2 regions of the Dermacoccus sp. CCH2-D9 genome follow, and region 2 is predicted to be linked to the other one. Evidence: predicted binding sites of a transcription regulator. Region 2 holds the regulator's gene; the other holds the start of a gene.
What was found. Region 2 encodes LexA, which represses DNA repair genes until DNA is damaged. Its sites were predicted from a motif close to TCGAACANNTGTTCGA; they were not measured.

Region 1: a site for LexA is predicted at 3,503-3,518, ahead of AX669_RS01830 (HNH endonuclease signature motif containing protein). Genes of this name have one in related genera too.

What each region holds. Positions count from the first base shown of each region.
Region 1 is NZ_LSJT01000022.1:3,741-19,561, reverse strand. Features, by position in the region: gene cbiQ (cobalt ECF transporter T component CbiQ) at 1-459, shown strand, start outside; gene AX669_RS01835 (energy-coupling factor ABC transporter ATP-binding protein) at 585-1,514, shown strand; gene AX669_RS01830 (HNH endonuclease signature motif containing protein) at 1,663-3,492, opposite strand; gene AX669_RS01825 (VOC family protein) at 3,693-3,956, opposite strand; gene AX669_RS14150 (VOC family protein) at 3,950-4,081, opposite strand; gene AX669_RS01820 (DUF664 domain-containing protein) at 4,188-4,667, shown strand; gene AX669_RS01815 (alpha/beta fold hydrolase) at 4,819-5,454, opposite strand; gene AX669_RS01810 (methyltransferase domain-containing protein) at 5,717-6,412, opposite strand; gene AX669_RS01805 (helix-turn-helix domain-containing protein) at 6,409-7,065, opposite strand; gene AX669_RS13775 (thiamine pyrophosphate-dependent enzyme) at 7,323-7,802, opposite strand; gene AX669_RS13770 (hypothetical protein) at 7,726-8,757, opposite strand; gene AX669_RS13765 (thiamine pyrophosphate-binding protein) at 8,667-9,074, opposite strand; gene AX669_RS01795 (Fic family protein) at 9,492-10,589, shown strand; gene AX669_RS01790 (FUSC family protein) at 10,758-12,554, opposite strand; gene AX669_RS13185 (hypothetical protein) at 12,679-13,089, shown strand; gene AX669_RS01780 (PadR family transcriptional regulator) at 13,170-13,694, opposite strand; gene AX669_RS01775 (FtsX-like permease family protein) at 13,810-15,821, opposite strand, start outside.
Region 2 is NZ_LSJT01000147.1:15,901-31,721, reverse strand. Features, by position in the region: gene AX669_RS12375 (McrC family protein) at 1-1,033, opposite strand, end outside; gene AX669_RS12370 (AAA family ATPase) at 1,030-3,870, opposite strand; gene serA (phosphoglycerate dehydrogenase) at 4,169-5,365, opposite strand; gene AX669_RS12360 (vitamin B12-dependent ribonucleotide reductase) at 5,529-8,456, opposite strand; gene nrdR (transcriptional regulator NrdR) at 8,537-8,995, opposite strand; gene AX669_RS12350 (LysM peptidoglycan-binding domain-containing protein) at 9,309-9,737, opposite strand; gene lexA (transcriptional repressor LexA) at 10,075-10,791, shown strand; gene AX669_RS12340 (Sir2 family NAD-dependent protein deacetylase) at 10,882-11,715, opposite strand; gene AX669_RS12335 (LysR family transcriptional regulator) at 11,786-12,718, shown strand; gene AX669_RS12330 (ComEC/Rec2 family competence protein) at 12,709-15,195, opposite strand; gene AX669_RS13125 (ComEA family DNA-binding protein) at 15,192-15,821, opposite strand, start outside.

The DNA of each region.
Region 1 (15,821 bases), on a different contig from region 2:
ATCGGGCGATCGTCGCTCGATCGAGCCGTTCTGACGGGGTCGCGTGCAGCGGCGGGGGCGGCTGCCGTCCTCGTGCTCGCGCTGACGACGCCGATGACGGACGTCCTCGGCGGGCTGCGGCGCGTCGGGGTGCCGGCGTTTCTCGTCGAGATCGCGGGCGTCGTGTATCGGATGATCTTCACGCTGCTCGACTCGGTCGGCACGATCCGGGAGAGTCAGACGGCGCGCCTCGGCTACGCGACGCGCCGCGCGGCGCTCGCGAGCACTGGGACGCTGCTCGCGGGGGTGCTCGTCCGGGCCTGGACGCGCGCCCAGCGCCTCGAAGCGGGGCTCGCCGGACGTGGATACACGGGCGACCTCATCGTCACGACGCCCGCGCGGCAGGCGTCGTGGCGGTCGCTGTGTGGTGTCGTGCTCGTCGTCAGCGCCCTCATGACGTGGGCGGTGATGTCGCGATGAACAGGTGGCTGCAGAACAGGCAAGCTGGGCCGAACGGCGTCGCTCGAGATAGTGAGTCACGTGTGGCTGAGCCCGGCGGCCGGGAGGCAACTGGTACCCGTGGGTTGGGTGTCAGGGATCTGCGCGTGGGGTATCGCGGTCGGGACGCCGTACTCGACGGCGTCGACCTCAACGTGCAGCCGGGGCGGCGGCTCGCGTTCGTCGGCGCGAACGGCGCAGGCAAGACGACGCTGTTGCGCGCCGTGGCCGGGTCGGTTGCGGCGACGTCAGGGGACGTCGTCGTCGACGGGGTGGCGTTGCAGCGTTCGCGGCGCGGGCTGGAGCGTCATCGACAGCTCGTGCAGCTCGTGCTTCAGGATCCGGCGGATCAGTTGTTCTCGGCGGACGTCTTCGCGGACGTCTCGTTCGGCCCGACCAACCTCGGGCTGCCGCCCGACGAGGTGCGGCGACGCGTCGAGGAGACGCTCGACGTCCTCGGGATCAGCGACCTCGCGGATCGGCCGGTTCATCAACTGTCGTTCGGGCAGCAGAAACGCGTGGCCATCGCGGGTGCCGTCGCGATGCGCCCCGCGTACTTGCTGCTCGACGAGCCGACGGCCGGTCTCGACCCGGCCGGCGTCGAGGCGCTGCTCGCGAGCCTCACGTCGCTCGAGGAACGCGGTACGACGATCGCCCTGTCGACGCATGACCTCGCGTTCGCGTGGGAGTGGGCCGACGACCTCGCGCTGCTGCACGACGGGCACCTGCGTCAGGACGCCGCGCATCGTGTGCTCAGCGACGAGCCCGCCCTGCATGCCGCGGCGCTGCGCGCTCCCTGGCAGGCGCAGATGTTGGCGCGCGCAGGCGTGAGGTGTGCCGGAGCGCAGACGTCGCGCGACGGGGGCGTCAACGAGGTCGTCGGCGGCGACGCGGGGCCCGGCGACGCCGGCGGCGAAGGTAATGGCGCTGGCCGACGTCCCGTTGGAGGTGGGATACCGCGTGCGGTCGACGAGGTCTACGACGCTGTGATCAGCGGCGGCTCTCAGTCGCCCAAGCGACCCACGCGGATGGAGTGACAGCCCAGAGGTACAGCGTTCGAGCCAGGGTGGCTGGGTGACGCACGGCTGGGCCCGCGGCCACGACGACCGTCGTCATCTCGGGTAGGGACACGCACCGGCCGGGCTAGCGGCGTGGGGCGATGCTCGCGGTGCGCCCGGGCTGAAACTAGCCGGCCGGCGCGCTCTCGGCTGGACGCGTGGCTTCGAGAGCCGCAGGTCCCGCAGCGAGTGGCCAAGCCGCGCGGTCGAGATCGACGGTGAAGCTCTGGTCGTCAGGATCGCGGGGGACGGCATCGTTCGGGTGGGTCAGCATCATCGGCCCCGAAGGCGATTGCCAGGTGCACACCCCGTCAGCGTTCATCTGCACGGCCCAACCACCGAACGTCTTCGCCCGGTGATGATGACGACACAACATCTGCAGATTCGCGGCACTCGTCTCCCCGCCGTCGGCGAAGGGGACGACGTGGTCGGCATCGCACCCCTCCGCGCGGCGCGAACACCAGGGGAACCGGCAGTGCACATCGCGACGCTCCACGAACGTGCGGATTGCCGTCGACAGACGATACTTCTGCGTGCTCGTGGCGATCGTCGTCCAGCGCTCGGCGTCCATGAGCTCCGTCGTGAACACCGCGCCCACCACGCGGGCCAGCTCCTCGACGACAGCGGCCACGATCGTCCCGACGCCCGGCACGCGGGCATCACCGAAGCCGTTCGTCGAGCTGTGTTCGCCCACCCCGCCTCGCAGGGGGACGCCATCGGCACCGCTGGGCGGCCCCACGCCACCGAAACCCTCCGATAAGCGAGCGGCATTCGGGCCGCCTGAGCCCGGACGGCGGGTCCACACGCCGCTCGCTTCGCGAGTGGAGTCGGGGCCACCTGAGCCGGAATGGCGGTTCCACACTCGCTCCGATGCGCGTGCGGCATCCGGCCACCCAGGCCCGGAACGGCCGCTCCAGACGCCATCCGCGTCGAGGACGCTGACGCGGCTCGCGCTCCCGTCGAGCGTTGGCCCGGAGGTGTGAGTAACCCGCTCCACCGCCTCCGCGCCACCGGCCACCGAGGGACGAGAGCGCACAACAGGCACCTGGAGGTGCAGAACCGGTGTGACGTGCACGTTGGCCAGCGCCAGCAGGACGAGAGCGTCCACGCGCAGCGCATTGATCGGTTCGCGCAGCGCGACGTCGAGTACGTGCGGGGCCGAGTCGCGAAGCTCCTGTGCGTGGGAGTGGATGGCGGCCTTGAGATCCGCCGCGTCGCGCGCGGGCAGGACCGCGCGCAGCTCCGTCAGGGTCGGGTGCTCGGGGTGTGGCGCGAACCAGACACCGAGCTGTGCCCTTATGTCGATCTCGTCCTCGTCTTCGGTCAACCCCAGGGCGTCGAGGACTCGCGTCGTGCGGTTGCTCGCCGCCGTGGAGCCCGCGGTGGCAGCCTTCGCGTGGATCAGGTGCGGCAACGCCACCGCGATCTGCGCGTCGTCGAGATGCGCCAGCACATCACTGATCTTGACCACCGAACTCATGCGCGCACGCCCGGCGCCGGCCTGCTCGAAGAGGGGACGCAGGCAGTGGCGGATGCGCTCGGCATCAGCGGCCATCGCTTCGGCGTGAGAACTGGACACGCCCAGGGCAGGGCCGAGCGCTGCCGCGGCGAACTCGCCGGGCGTCAGGGGGTAGTCGCGATCGTCCATCGACTCCCACTCGATGTCGTCACGCTCGCGATGGACGGTGTGGTGGCGTGCGGCGAGAGCGTGCATCGTCGCGTCCGCGGAGCGTGACACCCGCGACGCGGTGGCAGCAGCGCGCTCGAGCGAGACAGCGGCCTCCTCGAGCGCTGCGGCCCGCTCGTCGAGCGTCATGACGGGACGTTCGACGAAGGCGCCCTCGGCGTTGAGTGCCTCGTCGAAGAGGGCGTGACTCAGCGCCTCCCAGAGCTCGAACCGATCGAGAACCGGGAGGTTGCGTGCCTGCCGAAGCAGGGTGCGCGCGACCTCGTCCATGACTCCAGTTTAGTACATATGTTCGAACATGGCGAGTTGCGAGGCGAAGAGATGCCGTCATGGCGCGAGGCCTCGGGATCCGCACGTCCGGCCCGGCTCGTGCTACTTCACGGGGCTACGCCGCGCCTACTTCCCCCGCCAGCACGCGCCGAGCAGGACCACGTGGTACTTGAGGTGCGCAGCCTCGGTTGAGCCAACCGTCACGCCACGAACACGCAGAACGGATGCCCGGCGGGTTCGGTGAAGACGTAGAGGGCTTCATCGTCGTCATCGGAGCGGTCGAGCACCTGCGTCGCGCCGAGCGACACGGCGCGCTCCCGCTGCCGTTCGAGCGAGGCCACGGCCGGCACCGTCAGGTCGAGGTGCATCTGCATCGGCACGCGCCCCTCGGGCCACGTCGTGGGTTCGAGGTCCTCGTCGCGTTGAAACGCGAGCGCTCGGCGGCCGCCCGCGTGCGTCAGCACGAGCCAGTCGGCATCATCCGGGCCGTCACTCGGTAGCTCGTCCCGGCGCGATACGTCAGCCCGAGGAACTGCCGATAGAACTCCGCGAGGCGCCGCGGATCACGCGCGTCGAGGACGGTCTGCATCAGCTGGGGGCATCGCTCATGCGGCCACGGTAGACGGCGTCTCCCTCGCCGTCAGGGGCGAATCGCCGGCACGAACTGCAGGCCCACGGGCCGTCATACTGGCGGCATGACGCAGATTTCGGAGAAGGACGTCATCCTCGCCTACGTGCTGGCGAAGTTCGACGCGATCGTCACCATCGTGCGCGACATGGATGACGCGACGGCCAACGCGACGCTGCCCGTCGCCGGCTCGAACAGCCCCTACGCGCTGCTGACGCACTGCCTCGGGGCGATGCGTCGGTGGTCGAGCACCGTCAACCTGGGGGGCACCGTTCCGCGCGACCGCGACGCTGAGTTCACCGCCACCGGCCCCGTCTCGACGCTCGTCGAACGCGCCGCACGCGAACGTCAGGCCTTCATAGACGACGTCGCCGCCACCGACCTCGACGCGCTCCCGGTGGCCCCGCCGGCCGACCGAGTCGACGCCCCGGCGCGCTCGTATCAGGTCACCGACTGCCGCGCCGTGCTCCTGCACGTCGTCGAGGAGCTCGCGCAGCACCTTGGCCACCTCGAGATCACCCGCGACGTCCTGCTCGCGCGCGGCTGAGGCGCGGATCGAGACGCTGCGTGCCCATGAAGTCGGATTGACGGATCCATGTGCCACACAGCCCGGCAGACCGGCGGACTCACCCGACCGTGACCGGGTGCGCGCCGATATGGGACGTCAGCCCGGTTCGGCCGCCCCGGGGATCATCCCGTCATGCGGCGATGGCTTCGCGCAGGAAGTCGATGACGATCCGCGCCAAGGGCTCGGGCCTAGCGAGGTGGATGTCGTGTCCGCTCTCGGCGACGAGCGCGACCCGCGTTCCTGGCCGGCCAGCCATGCGTTCGTGCTCTTCGTTTGCGATGAAACTGTGCTGTGCGCGCACGATGAGCGTCGGACACGAAACCTGCTCCCAGTCCTCCCAGAACTGCTGCGCGTGGACTGCTTGGATGGCGCGCGCCAGGGCCACCGCATCGAAACGAGGTTCTCCCTGGTCGTCGACGAGCGTGCGAACCCATGCGATGACATCTGTCGTCGCTTCGGGTCCCTCACCCCCGACGCCGCCCTCGATGAGAACGAGTGCGGACACGAGCTGAGGGTGATGCGCCGCGACGAGCATGGCCGTGTGGGCGCCCATCGACTGACCGACGAGCACGCAGGGGGTGGCCGCGTGACGACGGATCTGCGACACGACATGCGCGACGTGTGCCTCGCGCGACAGATCCCCGGTCATTTCCGCAGCGGATCCGTGAGCCAGCTGATCAAAGGCGATGAATTCCCAGGCAGGCGGGAGCGACCGCGCGAATTCATCCCACTCGTCTGAGGTGCTGGCAAGGCCGTGGAGAGCCACGAGGGGAAGCATTCCTGCAGGCTATCTGCCCTGCGGGGGGTCATCAGCGCCACCTTCACGCCGTCGGGTCCTCAGAGCCGAGCCACGGTGATGTTCACGACGACGGCCGGACGAGGCACAATGCTCGTCCGGCCGTCGGTTTCGTCCGTGCTGTGGCGATGTGGGTCGCGCGTGGTCGAAGAATTCTCTAGGCGGTTTCGCCTCCGCGGTGACGTCGTGATGAGGGTGTTCAAAGCTGGTTAGTTGCTGGCGCGCGGGGTTCTCAGGGTAGGGCGAGCGTGAGGAAGAGGAAGCTGAGGAATTGCCGTTTGTCGCCTGGGGGCAGCAGTTCGCTGGGGGTGTCGGGGTGCACCTTGGGTTCAGTCAGGCTGATAAAGGTGAAGCCCGCGTCGATGAACGCATTGAGGACATCCTGCAAGGGCCGGTGCCAGTAGGTCAGCACGGTAGTGGTCTGGCCGAACGCATAGTCCTCGGAGTACTGGGTGAGTGCGAAGTAGTCCTGGTCTCGGTGCAGGGCGGCAAAGAGGAAGGGGTGAAGCAGGCTGACGATCAGCCGCCCGCCCGGGCGTAGAACGCGACGCAGTTCGCCGAGCGTGGGTCTCCAGTTTTCGACGTAGTGCAGCGCAAGAGAACACGTGATCAGGTCGAACTCGTTGTCCCCATAGGGCAGCGGGGCAGCGAGATCGGCCACCCGTATGTCGGCGCATTCACCCAGCCTGTCGCGGGCGATGGCGATCATCGCGGGGCTGACATCGAAGCCACTTACGGTTGCGCCACGATCGCGCAGCTCTTTCGTCAAGGGTCCGTGGCCGCAGCCGGCGTCCAGCACTCGAAGCCCCTCAACATCACCGGCCAGGCGTAGCACCTCGGGGCGTTCGTACCACTTGTTGAACAGGCCATTCTCGTTCTCCTCGACATAAGCGGGGGCGAACGCGTCGTAGTCGGCGGTATCCATCATCGATTTTCCTCCTGGCGGGCGTACACGCGGAACATTTCGTCCTCGGGAGCGGCCAAGAGCATGCCGTAGTAGCCGCGCCGGTTGGGATGTGCCACTGCCTGGTTGCGACGGTCCCGGGATCGCTCGCTCCACTTGTCCAGAACGGCGCTGAGCTCGGCGCGCATCTCGACCAACTCCTGATCATCAAGCCAAACTGCGAAGTCTTGGCTGATTGAGCAGGGCGATGAGCTACCGGAGGGATCGAGCTCGGCGCCGTCGCCAACCTGAGCCTGGATTGCCCGATGCAGGGCGACCACGTGCCCCTCCGCGACCCGTCGAAGCGTGTCCACCGCCGCTTCACCCCCGGTCTGCGCCCGCAGCGCCGCCAGGTCGATATGAAACCCGCGCTCGGAGGTCGGCCGCCACCACCGCTCGCGACGGTCGCCCGTGTGGTCCGGGTCGGGCTCGATCAACTCATATCGGGCCAGCTGGCGCAGGTGGAAACTGACGGAGTTGGCTGGCTCGTCGAGCAAGTCCGCAAGATCCTTCACCCGAGCTGTGCCACGGCGCGCCAACTCGCCGAGCAGCCTCATTCGAAGTGGGTGCGTGATAGCCGCGACGGCTTTGGGATCCGTGATGTGTGTAGCCTCATCGCGCCCTGGCGTGGCGTTCATAGCCGCAAGCCTGCCACCGACCGGCTAGAAGCGCAAGAATTATTGCGCGATGTTTGTCGTCTATTTGGTGAGCCGCCAGACACCAGGGCCAAGCCGTATTCGCGCGCCAATCCGAGGGGTGCATCTCCAACGAAGGTTCTAGCCATAGCCGGAGGAGGCTGGCCGATCCGTGCCGAGCCGCGGTGATGTTCACGACGACGGCCGGGCGAGCAACAATGCTCGTCCGGCCGTCGGCTCAGCGCAGAATTAGTGCACGCTCAGTGCTCCCCGCCACCCGTCGGGCCGCGGTCGGTGAAGAACTCCGTCACCTTGGCCTTGGCGAAACCGAACGCGTGGGCGGGCTTCACCTTGCCGGGCACCGACACCTCGTCGGGGTTCGTCACGACTTCGACGAGCCACGGCTCCGGTGACGAAACGGCCTCGCGCAGAACCGATTTCAACTCGGCCGGGTCCTCGACGCGCCGCGAGCGCAAACCCATCGCGGCGGCGACGTCGGCGAAGTTCGGGTTGTCGAGCGCCGTGCCGTACTCGGGCAGCCCGACCTGTTCCTGCTCGAGCTTCACCATCCCGAGCTTGCTGTTGTTGAACACGACGAACGTCGCCGGCAGGCCGTACGTGACGGCGGTGCGCAGGTCGCCGACGAGCATCATGAGGCCGCCGTCACCGCACAGTGCGACGACGGGGCGACGACGATCGAGCGCCTGCGCGCCGAGCGCCATCGGCATGGCGTTCGCCATCGAGCCCAGGGTTGTACGAGCCGATGAGACGGCGCTCTCCGCGCATCGGCAGCAGCCGCGACAGCCACACCGTCGACATGCCCGTGTCGGAGGTGAAGATCGTGTTCGTCGGGCACACCTCGTCGAGCGCGAGCGCGACGGCCTCCGGACGCACCTTCTCTTCCGGGTTGTCGCCGAGCGAGCGCACCTTGCCGAGCAGCGACTCGTCGAACGAGGGGTCGGCGAGCTTGCGCTGATCGTCCATCCACTCCGCGTACTTCGACTGCGCCTTCTCGAGGTGCTCGCGCCCTGACGCCGGCTCGAGCATCGGCAGCAGCGCCCGCAGACTCTCGCGCGCACCACCGACGAGCGCGATGTCGACGGGCGTGCGGCGTCCGATGTGCTGCGTGCGCGTGTCGAGCTGGATGACCTTCTTGCCCTCCGGATACCACTCGCGGTACGGAAAGTCGGTGCCGATCATGAACAGCACGTCGCACTCGTCCATCGCGCCGACGGCCGCCGGGTTGCCGATGAGCCCGCTCTGGCCGACCTCGTACGGGTTCTCGTGCTCGAGCCCCTCCTTCGCCTTGAGGGTCAGCACCGTCGGCGCGGCGAGCTTCTCGGCGAGCGCGAGCACCTCCTCTCGCGCCTCACGCGCACCGCGACCGACGAGCAGCGTCACCTTCTCGGCATCCCGCAGCGCGGCGGCGGCCCCGTCGAGCGAATCCGCAGCCGGTGACGACGGCAGCGGCGGCGGCGCGAACCGCGGCGTCCGCGTGCCGTGCGGCAGCTTCAACCCGCTGATGTCGCCCGGCAGGTTGAGCACCGCGACGCCCTGGTGTGCGACGGCGGCTTCCAGCAGCTGAGGCATCTGGTTGGCGCTCGTCACCGTCGCGGTGAAGACGGCGACGTCACTGAACAACGCGTCGTTGTCGACCTCCTGGAAGAAACTCGTGCCGATCTCCTCCGTCGGCACCTGCCCACAGACCGCGAGCACCGGCGCGCGTGCGACTTCTTCGCGTCGTACAGGCCGTTGAGCAGGTGGATCGCGCCGGGCCCGACGGTGCCCATGCACACCGCGAGACGCCCCGTCAGCTGCGCCTGCGCGGATGCGGCGAACGCGCCCGCCTCCTCGTGGCGCACACCGACCCACTCGATGCGGTCCTCACGCCGGATGGCGTCGACCACGGGGTTGAGCGCGTCACCGACCACACCCCAGAACTCGCTGACGCCGTACTCGGCGAGCGCTTCGACGATCATCTCGGCGATCGTCATCTCGGATCCGATGTTCATGCTTCTCCTCGCTCGGCGGGCGTGATCACTTCTGGACGGGCGTGGGGAACGAATGCGGGTCGGCCTCGGCCCACGCGCGCGCCCTCGACGTCATCATCGTCGTCGCCTCCTCGACGTCATCATCGTCGTCGCCTCCTCGACGGTGGCCTCCTGATGCTCGCCATGATCGATCCTTCGAGAGGCAATGACGTTTCGTCGTCATCCTGGCAGGTCAGGTCCAGCAGCACCATGCCCCTCAGCACATTCACGGCCGACTCGGGCGGCGCGTCAGCGGCTCCCGCGAGGACGTCGACAGGGTGACGACAGGGCGCCGTCATGGTGACGACATGGTGATGCCATCGACACGTTCGGGCGATATGTACGAGAAATCGCAAAACGTGTACATGTCAGGGTGCTCAGGCGCGTACGCTCGTCCTCATGTGGACCGGCCCCGACGTTCCGTACCAGGATCTGCCGCCTCTTCCTCCCTCGACGCAGGTCGAGACGCCGGCGGTGCTCAAGGAGGTCATCGCCGCCAGTCGAGCCCTCGCCGCCCTGGATCAAGCGGTCCGGCGCCTGCCGGACCCGACGATGCTCGTTCACCTGCTCCCGGTTCTCGAGGCGCAGGCCTCGAGCGAGATCGAGAACGTCGTGACCACGAACGACGAGCTGTTCCGCGCTGCCGCGGACATGCCGGACACCAGGACGTCCCCGGCGGTCAAGGAGGCCCTGCGCTACCGCCGTGCCCTGTGGGTCGGGTTCGACTCGCTGCAGACGCGCCCCCTGACGTCAGGAACAGCACTCGAGATCTGCAGCGAGCTGCAGGGCCGAACCGCCACTCTGCGCAATCAACCGGGGACCTATATCGGCAACCCCGTCAACCGTGAACGCATCTACACGCCGCCCGAGGGTGCAGACGTCATCGCCGAGCATCTGTCCGGGTGGGAACGCTTCCTGCACGCCGACTCGGGGTTCGACCCGCTCGTCGTGATGGCGATGCAGCACTACCAGTTCGAGGCGATCCACCCGTTCTTCGACGGCAACGGACGCACCGGTCGCGTGATCAACCTCCTGCTCCTCGTCGAGAAGGGGCTGCTCGAGCAGCCGGTGCTGTACCTGTCGGGCCACATCGTTCGTACGAAGGACGAGTACTACTCCCGCCTCCGCGCCGTCACCGCCCAGGATGACTGGCAGGGCTGGATCCTCTACATGGTGGGTGCGGTCGGCGCCACCGCTCGATGGACGCTCTCGCTCGTCGAGGTCATCGAAGGGCTGCGCCGGGAAGCGGAGGACGCGATCCGCCGGCATCTCCCGGCGCAGGCACCCGCGTCAGACCTCGCGCGGGTGCTGTTCGCGCAGCCGTACGTCCGCATCGAGGCGATCGTCGACGCAGGCTTGGCCAAGCGTCAAACCGCTTCGAAGTGGCTCTCCGTCCTGGCGCAGCACGATGTTCTCGAGCGCCAGCAACTCGGACGCAGCGTCGTCTACCTCAATCGCGCGCTCCTCGACACGCTGGCCGAGGCAACCGATCGCTGATCCGCCGACGTCGGAGCCTTCGCGGTGACGACATGGTGATGCCATCGACACGTTCGGGCGATGTGTACGAGAAGCCGCAAAACGTGTACATGTCCGGCTCATCGCACTCACCGCGTGGGGTGGGTGCGGGACGTGGGGAGCACCGCGTCGGCTGTCGCGACGACACCGCTACGGGCGCGGCGCGGTGCCGTGCCCCCCGACGTCGAGTAGGTCGTCGACGCTCGCGGCGATGGTCGTCGCGTCGACGAGCTGCGTCGAGACGGGCGGCAGGTCGTGGATGAGGCGCGCGAGGCGTGACGCCATCGCGTTGGCGTCGAGGTGAGCGAGCGGATCGTGCGTCCAGCACGCCGCGAGGGTCACGTACGTGGCCGAACCGAGGCTCGCCTCGAGCTCGCTCCACGACCCGAGCACGCGCGGCAGGTCGCGCTGTGCGATCTGCAGGACGTGCGCGGCCTCGAGCTGCTCGAAGACGAGGTCGCGCCGCGCGCTGACGCCCCGCTCGGAGTTGTGCTCACCGTCGGCCAGGAGCAGCAGCACCCGCTCGAGGGCGCGCAGGGCGCGACGGAACTGACGACGCACGAGCAGCACGGGCAGACGACGCCCGAACGCCCACAGCACGAACAGGCAGATGACGCACGACAGGGCCGTCTCGAAGATGCGATCGAGCATCAACTCACCGATCGGCTTGTGCGCCGTGCCCGCCGACGCCACGAGCAGCGCCATCGGCGTGATGAACATCGAGCCCAGCGCATAGTTGCGCACGACCGTCCACTGCAGCAGGTACACGCACATCAGCGCGACGACGATGACCCACCAGCCGCTCGGATGCGTGAGGCTGACGAGGAAGAACAACCCCACCCCGACGACCGTGCCGACGAAGCGGTGCGCGGCGCGATGCGTCAGTGTCAACCGGTCGCCGCCGAGGGAGATGAGCAGCGCCGTCGTCATGACCGCCCAGTACGGATGCGTGACGCCGAGTGCGTATGCGAGCACGCACGTGAGCAGCACCGCGAGCGCTGCGCGCCGCGCGATCAGCGCAGGCAAGGACGAGCGCGACAACCCCCAGCGCAGCAGGTAGCGCCGCGGTGGGCGTCCGAGGTAGCGCGCCTGCGCCATGACGGGGACGGCGATCACGGCCCCGGGCAGTCGCGTCGCGGCGGTGCGCTGGACGACTTCGATGTGCAACCGGCGCAGGCGCTTCGTCAGCTCGCGCCAGTGCGGGTCGGGGTGACGGCGGCCTGTCGCCGCGCTCAACGCCCACGCCGCGGAGAAGATCGACGCGTACGCCGTGTCCCGCAGGCGGCCCGTCTCGACGAAATCGCCGTCCGGGTCTGACTCGAAGTACGCGTCACACGCCTCCTGCGCCTCGTCGACGGCTTGATCCTCCGGTTCGTGACGCTGCGGGTACTGCAGCGCGAGGCTCAGCACGCTCGACATCACGGCGCCACAGCCTGCTGCCAGCAGGAACCGGCTGCCGGGCACGCCGACCGTAGGCAGATACGTGCCGATGGCCGGGCCGATCGTCAGAAAGACAGGGCCAGGCGGGTCGCCGACGAGCGCGTGGTACAGAAGCACACTGACGCCGGCGATCGCCGTCAGCGCGACCGTCGTGAGCACCGCATGTCCTGCGACGCTCACCCCGATCGTCAACGCCGCGACGTACGCGAGCGTCATGCACGCGAGGATGGTGACGCGGTGACGCCACGTCCGCTTGACGCTGACGGTGCACAAGAACGTGCCCGTCAACCCGAGCAGACCGAGCTGTGGGCCGAGGACGAACGACAACGCCAGCACCGTCAGCGTCACGCACGTCGTGATGTGTGCCGCCGTCTTCCAGCGCCCCGGCGCGGGCTTGACCTCGACGAACGTCTGCAGCTCGTCCGCGAGGCGCGCCTTCGTCACCCCGCGACGACGGGCAGCGCGACGCACCTGCGGCGGCGCGAGCATCATCGTGAGGCGGGGCATGCCTCTATTGTGAACCTGGCCACCGACAACCCCGGAAACCTGGGCCTTTCGCCTCCACATGCACACGGGTGCTCGTCGCCGCGGCAGTGGCATGGCGTCGTGTTCATGAATTCAGGGACAGAACATGAGAGTCAAGGAACCCGCGGCAGCGGGCACGAAACCGCGCGCCTATGCGGTGCGTTGCCGGTGGCTGCCGTGGAGCCCCCGGGCTCACCGGTGGGCCGGGCAGCTCCTCAGTGCATCCCCCGGCGGTGATGACCTGATCTCGGCGGTGATCTTCGCCATCGTGCTCGTCCCGCTCATCGTCGTCCTGGTCTACCTCATCGGCGAGCTGGCTCTGCTGTTGCTCCTGGTTCCGCTGCTGGCATTGACCCGTTTCGTGTTTCGTTGCCCCTGGGCCGTCTGTGTGAGTCGACGTGGCCGGGTGCTTCACGAGGAGCGGTGCCCCACGTTCAGCGCCGCCCGAGCGCGTCGGGGCGACCTCGCACAGGCGGTGCGAACCGGCACCTGGCGCGAGCTACCGCGTCAGCACTGAGGCGCGCGCGACGAAGCACCTCGACGTCAACCCCGCGCCAGGCGCTCCCACCTCGCGATCCATGTGGACCGCGCACGACGTCAGCCGCGAGCCAGCCGCTCCTCGACGTAGTCGAGCCAGCGCAGCTCGGCCTCGTCGGCGAAGATGAGCGATTCGAGGACGAGCTCGTCGGGCGTCGGAGCGCTCGGCGCGCCCGGTGTGCGGCGCGGTTTCGACCGGTTGAGCTCGCGTAGGTGCCGCATCGTCGCGGTGCGTTGCGTCGAGACGAGCGCACGCACGTCGACCCCTGGCATCGTGACGGCGAGCGCCAACTTGATGGCGAGTTCGTTGCGTGGCGTCACGTCGCGCGGGACGGCCTGGGCCCACCACGAATCCACTTCACCGCGCCCCGTCTCGGTGAGGCGATACGGAATGCGGCCCTCGTCGTCGGCCGCGCCCGCGCCCTCGACGAGGCCGTCGCGCTCGAGGCGCCCGAGCGTCGTGTAGACCTGGCCGATGTTGAGGGGCCACTGCCCGCCCGTGCGCGCCTCGAACTCGGAGCGTAGCTGCGCGCCGTACATCTCCTGCGACGCGAGCAGCGCGAGCAGGCCGTTACGAACGCTCACGTCAGCCCCCTTCGCGTCGTCGCGGTGAACGATGAACGTTCAACGGTACGACGCGGCGCGCCCACCCGCCGAACCCGCCGAACCCGCCGAACCCGGCGCGAGTCGTGCATGACGCTCACCGCTCGCGCCTCGTCAGCACCGGCTTGCGGCGTGCGAACAGCATCGACACGAGCGCTGCGACGAGTGGCACCGCGATGAGCATGATCGCGAGCGACCACCATGGGATCGCGTACGTGCCGCCGCTGAGCTGGTGCGTCCGCTCGTCCATCATGTGGTTCGTCGAGGCCCGCGCCAGGATGAGCCCCGGCGCGATGCCGACGGCGATGCCGATGAGCGCACCGATGACGCCGATCGCCGCCGCGTGCGCGCCGACGATGCGTCGCCGCATCCCCGTGGGCGCCCCGACGGTCGCGAGCGTCGCGGCATCGGCCTGCGATTCGGCGTCGTTGAGCAGCGTCGACACGATCGTCGTGAGCAGGACGACGAACGCGAGCGCCGCCGTCATGATGCCGAGGATGACGAGGATCGGGCTCGAGTAGCCCCGCTCCACCATCAACGGCATGTCGATCGGGGAGGCGGCCTTGAGCTGACCTTCGAGCTTCTTGCTCACCCCACCCTCGGGCGCGACGGTGATCGCCGCGAGATGGGCCGTCATGTGATGCTTCGCGAGCGTTTCGCGCGTCGCGATGAGCGAGTTCGGCGTCGAACCAGCGAGCTTGAACGCGGCGTCGAACGACACGGGGCGTGCCGGCACCGTCAGGGGCGAGCAGGATGCGACGGTCGCCTCCGGCAGCTCGGCGTTCTTCCACTGCACCGCGGCCAGCGTGACCTTGCCGTCGGTGATCGTCGTGGCGCTCGACTGGGGGCCCCATCCCGCCACGCCCAGGCTGTCGTTCGTCGATGGCCCGACGTGGAGGAACTCACCTCGCTTCAGAGCATCTCGCGTCGCGGCATCGAGGCCCATGAGCTTCATGCCGGCGTCGTCGACGCCGAGCACGCTGACGGCCGCGGCGGCGGCGTCCTGACCGGAGCCCTTCGCCGGGCACTTCCCTGCGAGATAGCGGGGCATGAAGTCTCCGGCGCCCACTGTCCACGCACCCGCGGCGCCGGGGACGATCTTGCGGATCGCCGCGATGGCTGTGTTGTCGTCCGCCTCACTGGTCCGCGAGCCGGGAGAGCTCGAGACGAACGCCGCCTCACCCATCGGCATCGACGGGGTGTACGTCTTGGCGAGGTACGCGTCCTCGCTCGCGCCGTAGACGCTGACGCCCGTGCACACGGCGACGGTGGCGAGCACCGCGCCGATCGACGCCGTCGCCCGCGTGCGCTGACGGCTGACCTCACGCACCGCGAGGCGCGGCGTCAGGGGCAGGTGACCGGCGAGCTTGCCGGCCACCATGAGCACGTACGGCACCGCGAGCACCGCGCCGCCGAAGAACAGCGGCACGCCGATGTACGCAAGGGCGGTCTGCCCCTCCTCACTCATCGACGACCCGTCGCCCCCTCGCTGCGTCGCGAAGAACAGGCACAGCGTGCCGGCCGCGACGGCGATGACGCCGATCGTCGGCAGTCGACGCTTGACGACACGCGCCGACACCTGCCCGCGCAGGGCCTGCAGAAGGTTGGTACGACCCGCAGCCCGCGCGGGCACCCACGCGGCGATGAGCGCGGCGAGCGTCGAGACGACGACGAGGCCGACGATCCAGCTGAATCGGATGTCGGTGGGCGCGTCGAGGGTCGTCACCTGCCGGCAGGCGATCTTCGCGGCGACGACACCGAGCGCGGTGCCGAGGACGGCACTGACGAGCGCGGTCAGCGCACCGAGGATCATCGCGTTGGCCAGGACGATGCGGCGCAGGACGGCGCGGGTGCCGCCGTTCGCCGCGACGAGCCCGAGGCTGCGACGCTGACGCGTCGCGCCGGCCGCGAACGCCGGGCCGGCGAGCAGTGCCGTCACGGCGACGAAGGCCATCGTCGCGACGGCGATGGCGAAGGCCATGCTCGAATCGCCCGTCGTATTCACGTCATAGGCGCTCGCCTGCGCGGACACGTTGTCGCGGGTCGTCAGGTCGAGGCCGAATCGGTGCCACTGCTCGACGTCAGCGGCCGAGAACGTGCGCGTGTCGT
Region 2 (15,821 bases):
CGCCCGTCATGAGGTGCAGCGGGTCACCCGTGCGGCGGGGCACGTCGTCGTCGCCGAGGTGGTAGCGGGTGCCGATGACGAGGCGGGGGCCGCTCGCGTCACGCACGAGGATGTCGGCGGTAGCGCGCAGCGACGCGGCGTCGTCGAGCGCGAGCTCCTCGGCCTGCTCGACGCGATGCGCGGGCCACAACCGGGCCCGCAGCTCGGTGGCGACGAAGCGCAGGAAGACGAGGTCGACGTCGACGAGGAACGCGTTCGCACCGCGCTCGCCCTCGTCGTGACGGATCGAGAAACCGTCGATCGCGAGACGCGCCAGACCCATCGCGTGCTCGTAGTGCGCATTGAGCCGCGTCAACGGGATCTCGAGCGCCAGCTCCCGCGGATCGGCGTCGGCGACCCCGTCGAACCGCGCGAGCAGCTCGACGGCGAGACGCCGCGTCTGCGGGCTGAGGCCGGGGGCGCCGAGCACGCGGACGACGGCCGCGCGCAGCAGGTGGTTCTCGACGACGTCTGACGTGAACTCCTCGAACCGGCACACCGGGGCGCCGACCGTCCACGGTCTGCGGGCGAGCTGGTCGACGAGCAAGCGGCCCCGCAGCGTCGAACTCTCCTCCTCGCGCGTGCGATACCCGTGCAGCAGCCCGCGGCGGGTCGCCGCCTCGACAGCGCGCAGGACGACAAGCGCCGATCCGTCGAGCAGTTCGCCGTCACCCGCGAAATCGCTCGTCTCACTCCCCCACGCGATCGACGCGTCCTGCCCGCCGAGCATGGCGAAGATCGATGCCATCGGCACGCGCGGCACGATCCGCACCTCGAAACCGGGAACGCTGACCGTGCCGACCCACGACGTCGTCTCGACGACGACGGCCTCCGGATCGGCAGTGGCGAGCAACCTCACCCGATCCGAGCCGACCGAGAACAGGGCGCGACGCGCACTGCTCGGCACGCGGACCGGCTCCGAACGCGAGTGCTCCGCCAGGGTGAGGCGAACGCGCTCGTCCGGCGCGAGGGCGCCGACCGCGAGCGCCGTCATGACCCCTCGGGCGCCGCGTCGTTCGTGGCGCGCGCCGCGTCGTCGTCAGCATGCGCAGCCTGGGCGTGCCGTTCGAGCACGGCCTCCCAGGTGAACGTCGCGAGCACGTCCTCGCGCCCGTAGAGCTGATCCTCGATGAACGGGTAGACGCCGTACTTCCAGATGCGGGCGAGCGCGGCGTCGTCGAGGTCGCGCACCATGAAGTGGCTGTGGCCGATCTGCAGGTGCGGGCCGCGCAGGATCTGACGCAGCTCCTCGTTGACCCGATCGACGACGCCCGCCACCCACACGGGGCCGTTCTCGCGCTCCAGCCAGCGCGCCAGCAGCCCCTCCATCGGGCCTTCGTGCGGCATGAACGGCAGGAAGTGGAAGCGGCGTCGCAGCGCAGCGTCGACGAGGGCGATCGATCGGTCGGCCGTGTTCATCGTGCCGATGAAGTACAGGTTCGAGGGCAGCTGGAAGCCCTCGTCGGGCCGGTAGCTCGTCATGACCGACTGCGAGCGATACTCGAGCAGGAACAGCAGCTCACCGAAGACGCGCGGCAGGTTCGCGCGGTTGATCTCGTCGATGACCATGATGTGCGGCGTCGTCGGGTCGGCCTCGGCGGCCTCGGCCATGAGCGCCAACGGCCCCTTGCGCAGTTCGTAGACCATTGCGCCAGCGGCGTCGAGACGCGGGCGGAAGCCCTCGAAGAAGTCCTCGTACGACGTGGACGGGTGGAACTGCACGACGGCGCGCTTCGTCGGGTCGGGCTGCAGGGCCGCCGCGAATCGCTGCGCCATGAACGTCTTGCCCGTCCCGGGCGGACCGTAGAAGATGAGCTGCTTCTTGTCCTGCAGCAACTCGTCGATCTCGCGCAGGAACTCCTCGTCCACGAGCAGATCCGCCGCCGCCTCGGCGACCAGATCTCGTTCGGGGTCGACGCTCGTCTCGCCCTTGCGCAGCAGCCACAGCGCGAACTGCACCTGCCCCCACGGGTCGTTCGGCAGCAACGGTTCGAGCTTGCCGCGCAACCGGTCCGCGGCGATGACCTGCAGCCGACCACGCGACAACTCGCGCCGACGCGGCAGGACGACACCGAGCGCCTGCGCGAGAGCGACCTTGCCGTCACGCCCCGTCATCGCGTACACGGGCAGGTAGCGGTGCGGGTGCGCGATCGCCAGGAGCTTCATCGCGACGGCCTCGTCGAGCGCGACCTCATCGGCGCCCTCGGGGTCGATGACCGCGTCGATGCGGTCGGCGTCATCGCCCTCACCCCACAGCAGGTGCGTGACGGAGCGCGCGAGGTTCTCGAGGCCACGCGCATCGAGCGCGGCGAGGCGCGCGTCGAGGACACTGTGCGTGCCCGTCGACCCGTAGGCGCCACCGGCGATGATGCGCTTGAACGTCGCGAGGTCGAACGCGGCGAGCGCCTCCGCTTCGAGCGAGGCCGCGAAGGTGCGGCGCTGCTCGACGTGCCACTGATCGCGCTCCGCCGGGTACGGACGGTCGGCCAGGAAGGCGCGCAGCGCGATGGCGAGCTCCTCGTCGATGCCCTCGACGGGCGCATCGGAGCCGCGCATCGTGTCGACCAGCGGCAGCACGCGGCGCACGGTGTCCTCGACGTCCGCGGCGAAGCTGCGCCGCCCCACCCCGTCGGGGTGCGGGAACCAGCGGCCGACGAACACCTCGCCACCCTCGTACGACGCCCCCGTCGGCGTCAGGCGGTCCGGCGCGCCGGCCGGGCCGAGATGGATGAACTCCAGACCGGCAGGCAGGTTCTGCTCGAGCCGCGAGCCGAGCTCCTCGTGACGTTCGGCGCCCGCCGCGGAATCCCAGCCCGACATCAGCCCGACGGCGATGCCGGAGCTCGTCATCCACACGCGCAGGGCGGGCGCTCCCCCGCTGCTCGAGGGCAGCAGCCACGTCGAGTGCGAATCGCTGCGGTAGGCCGCGCGCGAGGACGCCTCCGTCCGGGTCTGCAGGCTCGTCTCGGCGAGCTTGACGCCGGTGGCGCGCTCGAGCTGCTCGTGCAGGCTGCGCGCGACCAGCGCGGCATGACCGCGCAACTGCAGCGCCAGGGACGCGGCGCGTGCCTCCGACTCGCCGTCCGGATAGCCGACGCCCTGCTCGAAAGTACGGTGCAGTTGCGTCGACTCGGTCGCCAGCGCAGGCAGCGCCGCGCCGAAGCCGACGAACGACGGCTTCTCGCCCAGCGCCGTGACGACGCGCTGCGCCCGGTAGGCGCCGGCGGGGCTGAACGCACGGCACAGCGTCACGAAGTCGACGTAGCGCTCGGCGTGCGTGAGGTGGCGCCCCATCCACCCCAGGGTCGCGAACGCGTCCGCCCCACCCGGCCACAGCACCGGCCAGTCCCCCTGGCCGGAGGTGGCCCACACGAGCGACAGGAACGTCGGCACGCGCGCGAGATCAGGCCCGCCGGATCCGATGACGTCCTCGAGACGCGCGATCGACGTGCCCGCCTCGTCGAGCGAGGTCGGGGTGACGAGCACCTTCGCCAGCACGTCCTCGAGCTCGCCGAGGCGGTCCTCGCAGTGCGCTACGACGCGCGGCAGCCAGTGCCGCGCGAGCGCGCCGGCCCCGACATATGGGCCCGGCCGCGCGCCCCACTGCGCGAGGGCCTCGGCGAAGCGTTTGATGTCGGGGCGGCGGATCATCGCCTCGACGTCAGCCCTCAGTTCGATGTCGCGGGCGTGCGCGAGCGCGTCGAGCTGCTGCCACGACGCGACGAACGCGGGGTCGGCCTCGACGTGCTCGGCCATGAGGTCGTACGTGCTCCGCCACCGACCCAGATCGGTCTCGCGCTGGCCATCCGCAGCCTCGTCGGACCACGTCATGGGGGCTTGCATCACACCGTCACTCCCGGCACGGCGAACCCTCAGCGAGGGCCGCCGTCACCTGCGTCGAAGGGGGCATTCGGCGACGCGGAGCCTGCGGCTGCGTCGTCGGTTCTGCCGGTCAGTCTAGCCTGCGACTCACCCTTCGGACGGTGTGCGTCCGGTGGCTCGAGAGGACGTCCGAAGGCGCCGGCGCCCACGCGATGGCGCGGGTACGCGCTTCGCGTGGGCGGTTCGTGGGCCGCTGACGCTGCACTCGTACACCGTCGCGGGACGGGTCGCGGCAGGTCGGTGCGGCTCAGCGCACGACGCGCAGCCTGATCGTCTCCGGCATCGCGCGCAGCTGGTCGAGGACGGCGTCGGGCAGCTGGGAGACGACGTCGGTGACGACGTAGCCGGTGTCCGCGGCGGTGTCGAGCATCTGACCCTCGATGTTGACGCCGTGCTCGGCGAGGATGCCGTTCATGCGCGCCAGCGCACCCGGCACGTTCTTGTGGAAATGCACGATGCGGTGCTGACCCGGGCGCTCGGGCAGGTTGAGCGACGGGAGGTTGACGTTGAGCGTCGTCGAACCACGCTGGACGTAGTCGCGCAGCTTCGCGGCGACGAACCGTCCGATGTCCTCCTGCGCCTCCTCCGTCGAGCCGCCGATGTGCGGCGTCAGCACGACGTTGGGGATGCCCTGCAACGGTGAGTCGAACGGATCGCCCTTCTTCTTGGGCTCGGTCGGGAACACGTCGACCGCCGCACCGGCGATGTGACCGGATTCGAGATGCGTCTTGAGCGCGTCGTAGTCGACGACGAAGCCGCGCGAGAGGTTGAGGAACAACGAGCGCGGGCGCATCGCGGCGAACTGCTCGGCGCCGAAGAAACCGGCGTTGCCGGAGCGCCCGTCGACGTGCAGCGTGATGACCTCGGCGATCGACAGCAGCTCCTCGAGCGACGAGCAGCGTGTCGCGTTGCCGAGGGCGAGCTTGTCGTCGGTGTCGTAGAAGTAGACCTGCAGGCCGAGCATCTCCCCGACGACGGACAGCTGCGAGCCGATGTTGCCGTACCCGACGATGCCGAGCTTGCGGCCGCGGATCTCGTGGCTGCCCTTCGCGTCCTTGTGCCACACCCCGTCGTGCAGCGCGCGGTCCTTCTCGCTGAGGCGGCGCGCCATCATGATGATCTCGGCGATGGCAAGTTCGACGACCGAGCGCGTGTTGGAGAACGGTGCGTTGAACACGACGATGCCCCGCCCCGCGGCGTGCGCGAGGTCGATCTGGTTCGTGCCGATGCAGAAGGCCCCGATCGCCTGCAGGTCGGGCGCATTGTCGAGCACGCGCGCGCTCACCTCGGTCTTGGAGCGGATGCCGAGCAGGTCGACGCCCTGCAGCGCCTCGATCAGCTCGTCCTCGTCCATCGCGCCGATGCGCATGTCGACCTCGAAGCCGGCCTCGCGCAGCAGCGCCTCCCCCAGGGGGTGCACGTTCTCGAGCAGCAGTGCCTTCACGGCCGGTTCCTTTCGCTGGCGGTGACGACGACCTGACGCGTCGCTCACATCATGAGACTTCATCGAGGCGATCGCAGGACGATCCATCTCAGCGGGCAAGACGGCAGGCGCCGTCGATGACTCTCGTCACCGGCGACGCCTGCCTTCATGCCTCAGCGAAGCATCAGCTGCAGCCGGAGGTGCTTCCGCAGCCCTCGCACACGTAGCAGCTACCGGCCGGACGCATCTTCGTCCCGCACGTCATGCACATCGGCGCATCCGCGGCGTGACCCTGGAACTTTTCGAGCAGCTCGGTGGAGCTGTGGATCTCGTTGCTCACCTCACGGGCCGAGGCTGCACCCGAGCCCGAGATGACCTCGTCGGCACGCTCCTCCTCCGACGTCGTCGGAGCTGCCGGCGCAGTGGTACCCGCGCGCTCCTGACGGGCCGGGGCGGCCGTCTGCGAGTTCGACTCCGCGTCGAAGCTCTCGTCGTCGCCCTCGCTCGGAGCGTAGGAACCCGTCTCGAGCTGACGCGCACGCTCGGCCGCGGTGTGGATGCCCATGAACGAGCGCGTGTCGAAGTCGAGGTAGTCGAGCGCCAGGCGGCGGAAGACGTAGTCCATGATCGACTGCGCCATGCGCACGTCGGCGTCGTCCGTCATACCGGCCGGCTCGAAGCGCAGGTTCGTGAACTTCTCGACGAACGTCTCGAGTGGCACGCCGTACTGCAGGCCGATGGAGACCGCGATCGAGAACGCGTCCATGACACCGGCGAGCGTCGAACCCTGCTTGCCGAACTTGAGGAACAGCTCGCCGAGGTCACCGTTCTCGTACGTGCCGGCGGTGAGGTAGCCCTCCGCGCCGCCAACGGCGAACGACGTCGTCTGCGACGAGCGACGCTTCGGCAGACGCTTGCGGACCGGACGGTACTCGATGACCTTCTCCGCAGCCGGGGTCTCGGTGCTGGTCGCGGCGGGCTCGGACTTCTTCTCCGCCTTGCCGTCGGACAGCGGCTGGCCGACCTTGCAGTTGTCGCGGTAGACCGCGATGGCCTTGAGGCCGAGCTTCCAGCCCTCGAGGTGCACCTCGGCGATGTCGTCGACGCTCGCGGTCTCGGGCAGGTTGACCGTCTTCGAGATGGCGCCCGACAGGAACGGCTGGCAGGCGGCCATCATGCGCACGTGGCCCATCGGCGAGATGGCGCGCGCACCCATGGCGCAGTCGAAGATCTCGTAGTGCTCGGGCTTGAGACCGGGCGCGTCGATGACGTGGCCCTTCTCGGCGATGTGCTCGACGATCGCCTCGATCTGCTCGTCCTGGTAGCCCAGCTTCCTCAGCGCACGCGGGATCGTCTGGTTGACGATCTGCATCGAACCGCCACCGACGAGCTTCTTGAACTTGACGAGCGAGAAGTCGGGCTCGATACCCGTCGTGTCGCAGTCCATCATGAAGCCGATCGTGCCGGTCGGGGCGAGGACAGAGGCCTGCGCGTTACGGAAGCCGTTCTTCTCGCCGAGCGTGACGACGTCGGCCCAGGCCTTCGTGGCGAGGGAGTGGATGTCGCTCGCCATCGCACCCATGTCCTTGTGCGACGACAGCTCGTCGTTGGCCGCGCGGTGCTTGCGCATGACGCGGTTGTGCGCCTGGCTGTTCTGGGCGTAGCCGGCGTAGGGGCCGACGACGGCCGCCATCTCCGCGGAGCGCTTGTAGGCGGCACCCGTGAGCAGCGAGGTGATCGAGGCCGCCAGGGCGCGGCCACCGTCGGAGTCGTAACCGTGGCCCGTCGCCATGAGCAGTGCACCGAGGTTGGCGTACCCGATGCCGAGCTGGCGGTAGTCGACGGTCGTCTTGCCGATCGACTCGGTCGGGAAGTCGGCGAAGCAGATCGAGATGTCCATCGCCGTGATGACGAGTTCGACGACCTTGGCGAATGTCGCCGCGTCGAACGTGTCGTCTTCCTTGAGGAACTTCAGCAGGTTGAGCGAGGCGAGGTTGCAGCTCGAGTTGTCGAGCGACATGTACTCCGAGCACGGGTTCGACGCCGTGATACGGCCCGTCTCGGGGTTGGTGTGCCACGCGTTGATCGTGTCGTCGTACTGCACGCCCGGGTCGGCGCACTCCCACGCGGCCTTGTTGATCTTGTCGAACAGCTCACGCGCATCGACGGTCTCGATGACCTCACCGGTGTCGCGGGCGCGCAGACCGAAGCTGCCGCCGTCGACGACCGCCTGCATGAACTCGTCGTTCACACGAACCGAGTTGTTGGCGTTCTGGTACTGCACGGAGACGATGTCGCGGCCACCGAGGTCCATGTCGAATCCGGCGTCACGCAGCGCGCGGATCTTGTCCTCCTCGCGCGCCTTCGTCTCGATGAACTCCTCGATGTCGGGGTGGTCGACGTCGAGGACGACCATCTTGGCCGCGCGACGCGTCGCGCCACCGGACTTGATCGTGCCGGCCGAGGCGTCGGCGCCGCGCATGAAGGAGACCGGGCCGGATGCGGTGCCGCCCGAGGAGAGCAGCTCCTTGGAGGAGCGGATGCGGGAGAGGTTGAGACCGGCGCCCGAGCCACCCTTGAAGATGAAGCCCTCCTCCTTGTACCAGTTGAGGATCGAATCCATCGAGTCCTCGACCGACAGGATGAAGCACGCGCTGACCTGCTGCGGGCTCGCGGTACCGACGTTGAACCAGACGGGCGAGTTGAACGAGAACACCTGGTGCAGCAGGGCGTGGGTGAGCTCGTGCTCGAAGATCTCCGCGTCCTCGTCGGTAGCGAAGTAGCCGTTGTCGCGCCCGGCCTTGGAATAGGTCAGCACGACGCGGTCGATGAGCTGCTTGAGGGAGCTTTCACGCGCGTCCGTGCCGACGGCGCCACGGAAGTACTTGGTCGTGACGATGGTGGAGGCGTTGAGCGACCAGAAGTCGGGGAACTCGACACCCGACTGCTCGAAGATCGTCTCGCCCGTCTTCCAGTTCTGCTGGAGGACGTCCCGCTTCTCCCAGGTGACCTCGTCGTACGGGTGCACGCCGGGCGTGGTGAAAATGCGTTCGATCGTGACGCCGCCGGTGCGGCGTCCCGTCTTGGCGCGGGCCTTCGTCGTCTCGGTCATGACCGTGAGCCTCCTGGCAGGTGGGGTGAGCTGGTACGTGAGGGTGATCTGGGGGGCGCGCCCTCGGCAGGCGCGCGGGGTCAGGACGCCGAGGCGGCGTACTGACGCAACTCGCTGACCGCCGTCTCGAAGTCCTCGAGCGATTCGAAGGCCTGGTAGACGGAGGCGAAGCGCAGATAGGCGACGTGGTCGAGTTCGCGCAGGGGCCCGAGGATCTCGATGCCCACGTCATGGGCGTCGATCTCGGCGGAGCCCTTCGAGCGGATGGACTCCTCCACCTGCTGGGCGAGAACGGCCAACTGGTCGTCGGTGACCGGGCGGCCCTGGCACGCCTTGCGAACCCCGGACATCACCTTGTCGCGCGAGAACGGCTCGCTGACCCCGGAACGCTTGACGACCGTGAGACTTGCGGTCTCCATCGTCGAGAACCGCTTGCCGCAGTTCGGGCACTGACGGCGCCGCTTGATGCAGGTGCCGTCCTCGCTCGAGCGCGAATCGACGACGCGGGAGTCGGTGTTGCGGCAGAACGGACAGTGCACGTCAAACCTTCCGACGGGGCTGGGAACACTCGGGACGACGGCGCTCCACCCCGGGATTCCGGCCTCAGAGCGCAGATGCACATCAGCGGAGGAGAATCAACATCTAGGGGGAAGCGGGGGCCAAAGCCCCACATGTAGAGATATTAGGCCCCTGAGACCCGACGCGCAACAGCACCGAGGCCGCGTCTACTCGCCCTGCGCAACCTCGCGACGACCCCCGCCACTCGTGCGCCGCGGAATCCTGCGCCAGCCGGGGGGGAGGCGACTCACGCCCCCTCGAACCCTCGAACCCGACGATGGCGATCGTCACACTTCACGGTGCGGGGATGATCACCTTCTGGCCGGCCTGCACCTGCGACGAGCCGAGGTTGCTCTCGTGCTCGATCGCGACGACCGCCTGGTCGTTGCGCACGCCCGGCATCTCACGCGCCGCGATCTGCGAAAGCGTCTCCCCCGCGCGAACGGTGACCTCGTGCCGCTGCGTACCGTCGACACCGCTCGCCATCGCCCGGCCCGCGAGGATGGCCCCCGCCACGACGACGAGAGCCACGCACACGGCCGTGAAGCGACGACGGGCGAAACGAACGCTCTGAGAGTTCGTGACGACCTGCACCGCGCCACCCGTGGGCACGAGGTGGAGGTGCGAGCGGGATGCCGCAGCGTCGACCCGCGCCACGCGGCGCACGTCGACACCCGAACCCAGCACGGGCTCACGTCGAACTGCAGTACTCGAAGCAACCATCGAAACCACTCCTTCTCTCGGGATACCCCCGAGGCGCCGCCACACCGTCACCGGTGCGGCTTCCTCACGCGACCCGGTCAGCCCGGAGGGACCGATCGAACACGCGTGCGATAGAACAATTGTACGACACCCGAACGTGCTTTCGAACGGCGCGCACGGATTTCTTCGTACACATTTTTGAAAAGTGTGTGCGACACCGCGTACTGTGGGTGATGTCAGATACACAAGCACCGCGCACCGACAACCCCGTCATGGCGGGCATTTCCGCCCCGCCGGAGGGTGCACGTGTCGCCAACGCGACCACCGACGTGCGACGAGGACCAGGAGGGGTCACACCATGGGTGACGTTCATTCGATGCAGGAGCGCACGCCGGGCAAGCTGACGCCACGCCAGCACAAGGTGCTCACCGTGATCCGACGTTCCGTCGACGAGCGCGGCTACCCCCCGAGCCTGCGTGAGATCGGCGAGGCCGTCGGTCTGACGAGCCCGAGTTCGGTGGCCCATCAGCTCGCCGCACTCGAGCGCAAGGGATACCTGCGCCGCGACCCGAACCGCCCGCGCGCCATGGAGGTCGTCTCCCCCGACTCGGGTGCGGCGACCCGCGGCTACCGCGGCAACGCCGTGTCTGCGCTATCCGAGTCGCAGCACGACGAGACGGGCTCGGGCGACGAGCGACCCACGCCGTCATACGTGCCGGTCGTCGGCCGCATCGCGGCCGGTGGCCCGATCCTCGCCGAGCAGGCCGTCGAGGACGTCTTCCCGCTACCGCGTCAGATCGTCGGTGACGGCGAGCTGTTCCTGCTGCGCGTCGTCGGCGACTCGATGATCGATGCGGCCATCTGCGAGGGCGACTGGGTCGTCGTGCGACGCCAGGCCGACGCCGCCAACGGGGAGATCGTCGCGGCACTGCTCGACTCGGAGGCCACGGTCAAGACGCTGCGCCGCAGCGAGGGCAAGACGTGGCTCATGCCCGCGAACGAGGCCTACTCCCCGATCGACGGCGACCACGCGAGCATCATGGGCAAGGTCACGGCCGTCCTGCGCAGCATCTGAGGCGCTGGCCGCGCCGCGCGGATCGGTCCAGCGTGTGGTTGCAACTCGACTCTCAGCCCCTTCTGCGCCCCGACGTTCGACGCCGAGACGTCAGGACGTCGCGAGGTCGAGCCCCAGCGCGTCGCACACGGCGGTGAGGGTCGGGCCGAGGGGTTCGCGCACGACGAGGTCGACCCGCTCCTCGCCACGCATCGCGCCGAGCCCGACGAGGGCGACCGGCTTCTGCTGCTTGAGGGCGGCGAGCACGAACCGGTAACCCGACATCACCTTGAGCGAACTGCCGAGCACGAGCACGCCCCGGCAGCGTTCCACTGCCCGCATCTGCGCCTCCACGACCTCAGGAGCGACGGACTCACCGAACATGACGACGTCCGGCTTCACCGTCGTGGCCGTGCAGCGCAGGCACGCCGGCACGATGACACCGCGCTCCAGCTCGACCGCGACGTCCGCGTCGCCGTCGGCGAGCAGGCGCGCCTGCGTCGGCAGCTGGGGGTTGAGTTCGCGCAGGCGTACCTGGAAGCCACGGCGCCCTTCCCGCGTCCCGCACGCGACGCAGACGACGTGCTCGAGCGACCCATGCAGCTCGGTGACGTCGCGGGCACCGGCACGCGCATGAAGGCCGTCGACGTTCTGCGTCACGAGGTGATCGACGAGGCCGCCACCCTGCAGTCGCGCCAGCGCGACGTGCCCGACGTTCGGTTCCGCCGCGTCGAAGATCTCCCAGCCGACGGCACTGCGCGCCCAGTACCGTTGACGCGCCTCGTGGGTGGCGAGGAACTGTTGGTATGTCATGGGAACCGTGCGGCGCGTGCCGTCGGGGCGCCGGTAGTCGGGGATGCCGGATTCGGTCGAGATGCCGGCGCCGGTGAGGACGAAGAGCCCTCCCGCGCGCACGAAATCGGTCAGTTCCGCGACGCCGCTCATCATCCTGCCCCTCCCATAGGTCTGCGTTCGATTGTCTCAACAATGGATAAGAGCACGTTATTCTTGGTGCATGATCGATGCAGCCGGGCTCCGCGTCATGAAGGCGATCAGCGACGAGGGCAGCTTCACCGCCGCCGCTGCCGCTCTCGGCTATTCTCAGCCGGCCGTGTCGCAGATGGTGCGCCGTCTCGAGGAGAAGACCGGGACGGCTCTAGTGGAGCGCCTCGGCCGCTCGGTGCGGCTGACGGAGGCCGGGCAGGTGCTGGCGCGCACGGCGACGCCCGTCCTCAGTGCCCTCGAGGCCGCCGAGAGTGAGGTCGCCGCCATCGCTGGGTTGCGCGCCGGGCGGGTGCGCCTCATGGCGTTCCCGTCGGCATCGTCAACGCTCGTCCCGCGCGCCCTCGCACTCGTCAAGGAGCGGTTCCCAGACGTCAAGGTCAGCTTCGCCGAGGCCGAACCCCCGGAATCCCTGGCGAGCCTGCGTGCCGGCGATTGCGACGTCGCCGTGGCGTTCACGTACGACGACGCGGACCCGCTCCCCGCAGGCGAGGACCTGGACCCGTTCCTCACCCGCGGGCTCCTGCACGACGACGTGCGTCTCGCCGTCCCGCGCGATCACCCCCTCGCCGCAGCCGAGAGCGTCCGCATGGAGGAGCTCAGCGACGCCTCGTGGATCGCGGGGTGCCCCCGATGCCGTGGCCACCTCGTCAGCCTCGCCCAGGGCGCCGGTTACGCGCCCGACGTCGCGTTCGAGACGGAGGACTATGTCACCGTTCTCGGCCTCGTCGCGGAGGGCCTCGGCGTCGCGCTCATTCCCGAGCTGATCCTGCGCTCCACGTCGCATCCGGACGTCGTGACGTTGCCGCTGCTGCCGTCGAGCCGGCGCTGCGTGTTCGCCGTGACGACACCCGACCTGCAGCGGGTCCCCGCCGTCACCGCCACCCTCGAAGCCCTCGCCGACGCGGCAGCACGGGTGCCGAGCGCGCAGCACGCTCATCGCTGAGCCTGCAGGCTGATCGAGCCACCCGTCGCGAGGGCGTCCACGTCACCCTGCGTGTCGGTACGCCACACCCGCGCGTCGTGCCGGGCCAGCAGTTCGAGCGTCTTCTTCGTCGGGTGACCGTAGTCGTTGCCGGCGCCCACCCCGATCACGGCCTGACGCGCGGCCGCCGCCTCGTAGAGGCGCTCGTTCTGGTTGGAGCTACCGTGGTGCGCCACCTTGACGAGGTCGAACGCGCGTCGCCGGGCGCTCTGACGCACCTGTTCGATCACCGCGGCCTGCGCCTCACGTTCGCAATCGCCCAGCATGAGCGCGTGATACGCGGGCGCCGATACGTCGAGCACGAGTGAGGCGTTGTTCTGCACCGACCCCTCCGTCATGACGCGGCGCGGCCACAGCACCTCGATCGTCACCTCGCCGATGACGAGGCGTTGTCCCGGTGCGAGCGCCCCGAGCGAAGCCCGAGGCTGTTCGAGCGCTGCTTGCACCGAACCCAACGCGCCCTGCTCGCCGCGCGATCGTGACGACGCCGCTGTACCGCGGCCTTTGAGTCCCTCGCTCTCCTGAGCGCCCTCCATGACCCACGTTCCGAGGACCGCCACCGGAGCGTCGGAAGCACGCAAGACCTCAGCCAGTCCGCCCACGTGGTCGGCGTGGAAGTGGGTGAGGATGACGGCGTCGAGCGTCGTGATGCCGTGGCGCTCGAGGCATTGCGCGGGATGGCCGTCGGCAGGCCCCACGTCGATCATGACGGCGCGCGTCGCCCCGGTGCGCACGAGCGCGGCATCCCCCTGACCCACCGCGCACTGCGCATAGACCCACGCGGGCGGTGCGGCCGACTCCCCCGGCAACGGCGCGAGCACAGCCGCCAGGAGCGCCCCCGCGACCCCGAGCGCGACGAGACCGAAGCGACCGGTGAAGACGATGGCCCGCCACGCGCACAGGAGCACGGCCACGACGACAATGGCGAGCACGACTCCGGCCAGCCCCGGGAGCCAGGGCACCGAGCCGCCGGGGACGGCGTCAGCGAGGCGGGCCACTGCGCAGATCACCCAGGTGGGCAGCCCCGGCAACCACACGAGCCACCCTGCGAGCGTCGGAGCGATGACGGCGACGGTCGACACGATCATGCCACCGAGCGTCGCCGGCGCGACGAATGGCTCGGCCGTGACGTTCGCGGGGATCGAGACCCACGACACCGACGAATTGAGGGCGACGAGCACCGGCAGGCACAGCGCCTGCGCGGCGAGCGGGACGCAGGTGATCTCGACCATCCCGTCGACGAACCGGCCGCGCCGCGAACCGAGCTTCGTGAGCAGGGCCTGCGACCAGCGTCGCGCGAACAGAACGAGCCCGAGCGTCGCCAGCGCCGACAAGGCGAAGCCGACGCTGACGGCAAGCCACGGATCCCACACCAACAATCCGACGATGGCTGCCGCGAGCGCCGGGCAGGCGGCGCGTTCGCGTCCCCACGACGTGCCGAGCACTCCCACGGCACCCATCGCGGCCGCGCGCACCACGCTCGGTTCGGGTCGGCACAGGACGACGTACGCGGCGAGCGCGACGAGAGCCAGGGCCACCCGCACCCGACGTGACGTGCGCGACCACCCCAACAACCACATCGTCGCGACGAGGACGACCGTCACGTTCGAACCGCTCACGGCGTTGAGGTGCGACATGCCGGTGGCGTTCATCGCGTCCGTCAGGTCGTCCGGTAGATGGGCCGTGTCGCCCACGACGAGCGCGGGCAACAGGCCGGCGGGGTCGTCCGGCAACTGCGACGAGGCGCCGACGAGCCCGGCCCGAACAGGTTCGAGTGTCGTCACCACCCAGGGCGGAGCGCCGACGACGTCCGGGGCACCGTTGACCTGCACGACGGCGCGCGCCGCCCCGAGACGCTGCGATGGGGCCAGACGCCCGCGCGCCCGCAGGTGGGACTGCCAGGTGAGGTTCGTCCACCGACGATCGCCGACGAGGATGACGGGCGTCGCGACCTCCTGCGTGCGTCCGCGCGCCGTGATGCGGTCGATCTGGGCCGGGACGACGAAGCGCTCGTCGCCTCCGGCGCCGACGACCCGGTGCGGCTGGCCCGTCACTCTCGCCTCGAGTGTCGCGACGGCGCGGTCACGGGCCAGCGTCGTCACCGGCCCGGCTTCCTCGTGCGCCAACGTCACCTGCGCCGCAGCGAGGACGATCGTCGTCAGCGCGATGACCAGCAGCGCCCAGAGCGCCCACCCCGACCCGTGGGATGACGCCGGATTCTCGTCATCCTCGCCCTCGTGCCGGGCTCGGGCTGACTGGTCCGCCCGTAGACCAGGCAAGCGCGTCCCGAACGCGAGGGCCCCGGCGACGATCGTCACGAGGGCGAGGACGACGACCACGATCGCGGGGTCGGGGCGAGCCGAGAGCAGGGTGGCGAGGGCCGCCCAGGCGACGCACGCGGCCGACAACAACCGCATGTCGTGGCCGCCGAGACTCACACGGTGACCTTGCTGCGCAGGCGATCGAGCATCTTGTCGCCGATACCGGAGACCTCACCGAGTTCGTCGACGCTCGAGAACCGACCGTTCTTCTCACGCCACTCGACGATGCGCTGCGCGAGAACCGGCCCGACCCCGGGCAACGCGTCGAGCGATGTCGCGTCCGCGGTGTTGACGTTGACGACGCCCCCGGCCGCGGCCCCGCCACCGGGCGCTCCCGGAGCAGTCGGGCCCGCCACGGCCGCCGGAGCGCCCGGTGCGGTGGCCCCTGCAGCCGGCGCCACGGGCACCGGCGGGGGGACGCTCTCGCCCGGGCGGGGGACGTGGACCTGCTCCCCATCGGCGAGCGGCCGAGCCAGGTTGATCGCCGTCGCGTCGGCACCCGACATCCCGCCGGCCGCCGTCACGGCATCCGCGACGCGGCTTCCGGCCGGCACCTGGACGACGCCCGGGCGCCGCACCGCCCCGACGACGTGAATGCTGAGAGGCGCGCCGCTCGTCGCGCCGGCGACCGAAGCCATGGCAGTGCTGTGAGACGGCGTCGACGCAGCACCCCTACTCCCCGTCGTCGCCACGCTGGCGCTCCCGGCGATACGCGGCGATGACGACGCGATGAGCGCCTTCGG